3 regions of the Bradyrhizobium japonicum USDA 6 genome follow, and region 3 is predicted to be linked to each of the others. Evidence: riboswitches for the same ligand, from Rfam matches in the RefSeq annotation. Region 3 holds a riboswitch; each other region holds the start of a gene.
What was found. A riboswitch is a leader RNA that binds a small molecule or an ion and turns the genes downstream of it on or off. The one in region 3 is predicted to bind cobalamin.
Positions count from the first base shown of each region.

Region 1: another riboswitch for cobalamin. It lies ahead of BJ6T_RS00040 (ribonucleoside-diphosphate reductase subunit alpha); the one in region 3 lies ahead of BJ6T_RS47555 (TonB-dependent receptor).
Region 2: another riboswitch for cobalamin. It lies ahead of BJ6T_RS39050 (hypothetical protein); the one in region 3 lies ahead of BJ6T_RS47555 (TonB-dependent receptor).

Region 1 is NC_017249.1:6,842-9,037, forward strand. It holds gene BJ6T_RS00040 (ribonucleoside-diphosphate reductase subunit alpha) at 1-1,136, opposite strand, end outside; cobalamin riboswitch at 1,241-1,411, opposite strand; partial or broken gene BJ6T_RS45085 (transposase) at 1,537-1,683, opposite strand; gene BJ6T_RS00050 (GNAT family N-acetyltransferase) at 2,118-2,196, opposite strand, start outside.
Region 2 is NC_017249.1:8,432,105-8,434,300, forward strand. It holds gene BJ6T_RS48920 (transposase) at 131-253, shown strand; cobalamin riboswitch at 491-692, shown strand; gene BJ6T_RS39050 (hypothetical protein) at 1,069-1,515, shown strand; gene BJ6T_RS47795 (hypothetical protein) at 1,554-1,997, shown strand.
Region 3 is NC_017249.1:6,591,715-6,593,910, forward strand. It holds gene BJ6T_RS47555 (TonB-dependent receptor) at 1-904, opposite strand, end outside; cobalamin riboswitch at 1,020-1,221, opposite strand; gene BJ6T_RS31115 (histidine phosphatase family protein) at 1,293-1,865, shown strand; gene cobT (nicotinate-nucleotide--dimethylbenzimidazole phosphoribosyltransferase) at 1,872-2,196, opposite strand, start outside.

The DNA.
Region 1 (2,196 bases), 2.6 Mb from region 3:
AAGTGCGTGAGCACGTTGTCTAGGAAGCGCATGACGTCCTCTATGAAGCCGGGCTCCTCATTCCACTGGTCCCAGGTCTCGAGGTTGAGCGACGACAGGCAGCAAACCGCGGTGCGCTCCTCGCCGCGATGATCGATGCCGGTCGACAGGGTAATCTCGCTGCACAGGTTGGAGGTCGAGACCTCGAGGCCGAGCTCGCGCTGGTGCTTGGGGAGCGCACGGTTCACGGTGTCGATGAACAAGAGATAAGGCTCGCCGGTCTGCAGCCGGTTCTCAAGGATGCGTTGCCACAGCTGGCGGGCGTCGATCTCGCGGACGACCTCGTTAGTCTTCGGGCTGCGCAGAGCGAATGCGGTGCCGGCGCCCACGGCACACATGAACTCGTCGGTGACGTTGATGCCGTGATGTAGGTTGAGGCTCTTGCGGTTGAAGTCACCAGACGCCTTGCGGATCTCGAGGAACTCCTCGATCTCGGGATGGTGGATATCGAGATAGACCGCCGCCGAGCCGCGCCGCAACGAGCCCTGGCTGATCGCCAGCGTGAGGCCGTCCGTGACGTGGATGAACGGGATGATGCCCGAGGTGACGCCGCCCCTCGCCTTCTCGCCGATTGAGCGAACATTACCCCAGTAGGTGCCGATGCCGCCGCCATTGGAAGCAAGCCAGACGTTCTCGTTCCAGGTGCCGACGATGCCTTCGAGCGAGTCCGACACTGAGTTAAGGAAGCACGAGATCGGAAGGCCGCGCGTCGTGCCGCCGTTGGAGAGCACCGGTGTGGCCGGCATGAACCACAGCCGAGACATCGCATCATATAGACGTTGGGCATGCGCAACATTGTCCGCGAAGGCGCAAGACACTCGGGCGAACATGTCCTGGAGGCCTTCGCCGGCGAGCAGATAGCGGTCGGTCAGCGTCAGCCTACCAAACGAGGTCAGCAGGTCGTCGCGCGACCGATCGAGCGAAAGGTCAGACGGAGTTGGCGATCGCGCGGGGGGCCTCGGCAGGGGAGCCGGCAATGCTGGGGGCTGCACAAGACACAGTTCAGGTGTGGTAGGCTTTGCCTGCGCTGAGGGCTGCCGCACACTCGGCAGCTCAATGAGATGACCATACTGATCGAAATCGTAAGACGCCGACATCGGCAACCCCGTGATATTTGGGGGCTGGGACCGTGCGGACGACTTGCGAGGGGACCGGGCAAATGTCCCCGGCTGCAAGCGACCCACCGGGCACCCCGCCCGAGGACATGGGTTCTGTCGCGGTAGGTTTCCTGGCTCGCGGGTCGCTGCGGCTGTCGGCCTTCCCAGCGCTGTCGCGCTAATGCCTCGGAATAGCCGCTGCCGACACAATGGGTTCCCCCCTAACACCGTGCCACCATATATGCGAATTTAAAACCACTACGACACCACATATAGAAGCCTTTGCCCAGACTCGTCAAGACGGCACAGTCAAGTTAACCAGTTGGAGCAGCCCCGAGGTCGAGGTTCGAAATTCGCCGAGCGCCTGTCCTGAGAGCCTCACTCAAAAAACATAGATGTCTCAAGGCCTGGCCAATCGGCGAGTTAGGAGCCTCAGATGGGCGACGAGCGGCCAGGCGAGCTCGGTAGCGGCGGAACCTTCGAAGTCTTTGCAGAGATGCCCACATCTGCCGAGCCACGCAAAGGTGCGCTCGACGACCCAGCGCCTGCGATCGGCCAAGATGTGCTCAAACCTTTGGAAGTGGCGTCGCAAATTCTCCAACAGGGGAACAGCAACCCTGGACATCCTGAATGTTGGCATCGATCGGTTCGCGGTCCGCGAATTGAGTTGGGCCGGATCGGGTTTCGGTAGCCATACGCGTCTCGCCATTCATCGCTTTCTGTGGCCTTAGATCAAAAATTGTCTGGAGCCCGACCGCAAATCGATGCAGCCGCCCGTGGCAATATCCCAGCTTAGTGGATTTGACCCCGCCAGCTCTCACATCAGACGTGCCAACTTTGCCGAAGAGACGATTGGTATGCTTTTCGCAGGCCCGGCGTCCGCCTCACGTGCTCAGTTGTCTGGCCGCGAACATAAGCCGTCCTGACCGAACGCGGTCATGTCAGGTTATTGGCAATCAATCCTAACGGGATGAGGCGGAGCTATGCTTGAGTCTGGGTGACGAGCCGATCCGGCGGCGCGGCCTTGCTGGGTCGGAATGAAGCCGTTCGCAACATTGGC
Region 2 (2,196 bases), 1.8 Mb from region 3:
GGCCGCATCAAAGAGCTGGGACATTTGGCTGGGCTTTCGACGTCGGAGTCGCCCCTCGATCCTCAGATCAGGTCGATCTTGCTAGAGAAGATCGAAACGAACATCGCAAATGCCGTCGAGGCGGAGTCTCTTGAAACTCGCTGCCCGTGTGGTCGAGACCACGAGCCGCATTCGCCTTGCGTTCGCCGCGGCATGTCCCGAAGCCGACCTGATCCGCGGCTTGCCCGGCGCGCTGCTGCCGCTCAGTCCTTGACCGGCGGGGCGTCCGCCCCCCGTTCGCCCAACTTATCCCTCAAGCGCGTTGCAAAGTACGGGTCGTCAGGCGGTGAAAAGCCGAAGGCAATCCTGTGCGCCTCGTCAGAGCAGATGTGCGGCCACATCAATCGGACTAGAAAAACGCACTCTCACGAATAGGACGGGCTAAACTGTCACATGTTGTGTCACTCAGCACTCGATTCACGCCCCTTGCTTGACTCGGTTATGAGGGGCCTTCAGTCTGGTTATCGGTAGCGCCGAAAGGCGTATCAAGGGAATACGGTGCGTCCTCACGGACAAGGCCGAAGCTGCCCCCGCAACTGTAAGCGGCGAGCCGACGACAGTTGGGCCATTGGGTTCGTTCGTTCGAACCTGGGAAGGTGGTCGGAGGCGTCAACCCGCGAGCCAGGAAACCTTGCTGCCGGTCGTGGTCATGGACTGACGCAGGGGCGGGGTGCTCCAAGACGTTGCAAAGCCGATCGAGATCTGCCGCATTCGGGGCGAACGGCTGCCGCTCACGGCGAATGTGCGTGACGGCTTTTTGTTTCGCCCGTGGTCATCACCGTTTTCATTTCAAACGTAGTAGCCGTGCCGGCGCGAGTTTCGGCGTCAACTTCAATCCTGCTCAAACAGCGCTGGCTGTCCGGGTCAGCATTGACGCTAGGAATCGTGCTGGCCTCGATCGCCGCAGCGGGATCGGCGTCCGCACAGCCTCCGCAACTGCTCAATCCGTGATTGTCTCCTCGGCCAATCCGTGGGGCAACACCGTCACCGCGGCAGCAGCAGCGGCGCGAGCGCGTACGCCTCTGGTACGTGGCCGCGACCCGGGCGCGCGACCTGCTGATCCTGCCTAGGCACTCCGCCGACCTGTCGGACAAGTGCTGGGCAAAGCTCGTCGATTTGGGCCTGGCTGGTCTCCCGGCGATCAACCCGAACGACGTCGGCACCGCGAAGGAAAGGAACGTCACGCCGCTAGAGAACGGGCAGACCCGCGAGACCTTCGCCGCCGAGGCGACCGCTATCTTCGATGTGCGCAAGACCGTGATCTGGCGTCGCCCGAGCCGGAGCGAACTTGATCAGGTGGACGAGCCAGAAGCGAAGATCGAAAGCGGGGAAATTCCGGAAACCGGCGCTGCGGAGCCTGCTGCCGTTCTCAGAAGTTCGACGCGTGGCACCATCCTTCACAAGCTAATCGAGGAGGTGCTGACCGGAGAAGCCTGCGACGCCAGGGCGGACTTGAAACGCGGGCTGCGGAACTGATCCGGCAGATGGGGCACGAACCGGCGGAGGATCCGAAGATGGGCATCAGCGCCGTCGAACTGACCGCCACGGTGCTGCGGACGCTCGCTCTTCCGGACGTCGTGACGCCGCGACCGCGTCTCGCCCCCGAGCTCCCGTTGTTCGGAAGCCAGACTCACGAAGGCGGCAAGGTCCTGCTCTCCGGACAGGTTGACGCGATCGCGTTCGACGAGGCCGGCGCCATCGACGCGGTCGTCGATTGGAAGAGCGACGTGGCTCCGGATGCGCCGAGCATCGGCCACTACAGACAGCAGATCGCCGACTATCGGAAGCAGACGAACCTAAGCGGGACAGGTCGTCGATGTGACTTGAGCCCCCGCGGCTGCTGCTCAGGATCCAAGCGCCGTCTCTGCCGGCCTGGTCTACCTTGCCGAGCTGCGGTTGCTCACGCTTGGCTGAGATCGAATCTGAAAGTTCTCCGCAGTCACGGATTTCGAAATTGATCGGTCCAGGTCGCCCGTCCGGAGTTCGGGCCCACAGGTATGCGGAGCCTTCATCCAGCACGATCGACTCGACCGAGAAGCCTGCACGCTTAACCAATCCGGCGAGATCGTCCGGCGGGATGAGGCCGTAGAAGGAATGGCCCCTAAGCGAGTCCATGAGGAAGCCGTTGCCGTATGGTTGACAATTCGGGAGATTCTG
Region 3 (2,196 bases):
TCGAGCGATCTTCCCGGTACTCGATCGCACCCCAGATCTTGAGGCTGTCGGAGATGCGGTAATTGAGCTGGCCAGACACATCCAGCGTCTTGGTATTGGTGTCGTCGGCAAAGCCGTTGAGCGAGGCGCGGCTGACATCGAAGCGGTAGTCGAGCCCCTGCAAATTGGTGCTGCCGCCCGAGCCGTAATGGACGCCGAAAGAGTTCAGCGAATCCCAGGAGAAATCCGCCTCGTTCCGGATCGCCCCGGTGTGCGGCTGCTTGGTGACGAGGTTGATCGACCCGCCGGCCGCGCCCTCACCCGATATCAGCGAGGCCGGGCCCTTCAGAAATTCCACGGCTTCGAGATTGGCGGTGTCCGTGATCCGCGAGGTCATGTTCTGCGGACCGATCTTGATGCCGTTGTAGAGCATGTTGATCTGGCTGTTGGTGAAGCCACGCATGGAGAAAGCCGCGGGCTCGGCCGGATTGTCGCCGGAGGTGACGCCGACAGCGCCCTGCGCCACCTCGGACACGGTGCGATAGCCCTGCTCGCGCATGGTCTCGGCCGAGATCACCTCGACGGTCGCGGGTATCTGCCGTACGGTCAGGCCGAGCCGCGAGGCGCTTTCAGCCACAACATTCGTATTGAGGGGTGTCTGCACTCCCGCGCTCGCCGCGGCGGGCTTTGGCGCTGCTGTCGCCGCGGCCGCGGATCTGCGCGATTGCGCGCGGCGAGCGGTTTGCCCTTCCCGGCCTGCTGGCCTCGCCTGCTTGCGGGATTGGGCCGGCGACACCTCGACAGGCGGCAGCGGTTCGCGAGCCTGCTGCGCCACGGCGGCAGGCAGATCGAGGGCGGCAAAGGATGTGAGCGCGGCGGACGCGAGCAGGAAGCAACGCGGCCGTACAGGACGAATGGAAGACACAGTTCGGGACCTCGGTATGACGTCAGTGGCACGTCACAGCGAACCAGGTCCCACCTTCGGCCTTTCAGCCTTCCAATGAAGCCGAATGTCTGTACTCCCCGACCGACATCTTCGCGTGTGACCACGGCTGACGGCAGGTCTCCTGGCTCGCGGGTCAGTACCTTGCATCGCCTTCCCGGGACCGAGATACCCAGTGGCTCGTGACGCAAGATTCGCCGCTTACAGTTGCGGGGGCAGCCGCGGCATTGGGGACAAAATCCCCGCACCGCATTCCCTTTTCATCCCCACTCGGGGAAACCGTCAAAGCCATCTAGGATTACCGACAAGACAGAGTCAATGTGCCGGCGCGACGATATTACCACAGCGACCAACTTCCTTGGAGATAGGCATGGAAGGCGAAACCTTCCTCTGGCTGATACGGCATGCGCCCGTCGACGGCGTCAAGGGGACGATCCATGCGGCCGACGCGCCCGCCGACCTCGGCGATCGCGTGCAACTGCAGGCGTTGCGGCAGAGGCTCCCGCCAGATGCTGCGAGCTTTGCGAGCCCGGCGCGACGTACGGTTGAGACGGCGCGCGCGCTGGGACTCGAACCCGCGCTGGTGCCCGAATTCGGCGAGCAGGATTTTGGCGCCTGGACCGGCCGGCGGCATGACGAGCTCGCCGCGACTGGCGGCGAAGCCTATGTGCAGTTCTGGAGCGATCCGGCGCACGGGCGGCCGCCGGACGGCGAAAGTTTCGAGGATCAGGTCGCGCGCGTCCGGCTGGGTCTCGCGCAAATCGGCGCCGGCCCGGCGACGCTCGTCGTGCATTCCGGCACCATCCGCGCCGCGCTCTGCATTGCGCTGGATCTGACACCACAAGCGGCCCTGCGCTTCGTGGTCGATCCGTTGTCACTGACCCGGATCGACCGGCTCGCCGCGGGCTGGCGCGTCGTCGCGGTCAATCAGCGCGCGGCTTGAGCCGGATCAGGCCGGGCGATCCGGCACGTTGGCCTGCGCGAAGGTCGCCATGCCGTTGTGGAGGCTGCACGCGAGCCGCACCAGCGGCAGCGCGACGGCAGCACCCGATCCTTCGCCGAGCCTGAGATCGAGGCTGATCAACGGCTGCACGTTCAGCGCGCGCAGCACCAGCCGATGCCCCTGCTCCGCCGATTGATGCGACGGCAGCAGGAATGGCTGACACGACGGGTTCAGCCGCACCGCCGCCAGCGCTGCCACCGATACGATGAAGCCATCGATCAACACGGGAATGCGGGCTTGCGCAGCCGCAATGATGGCGCCGCAGATCGCC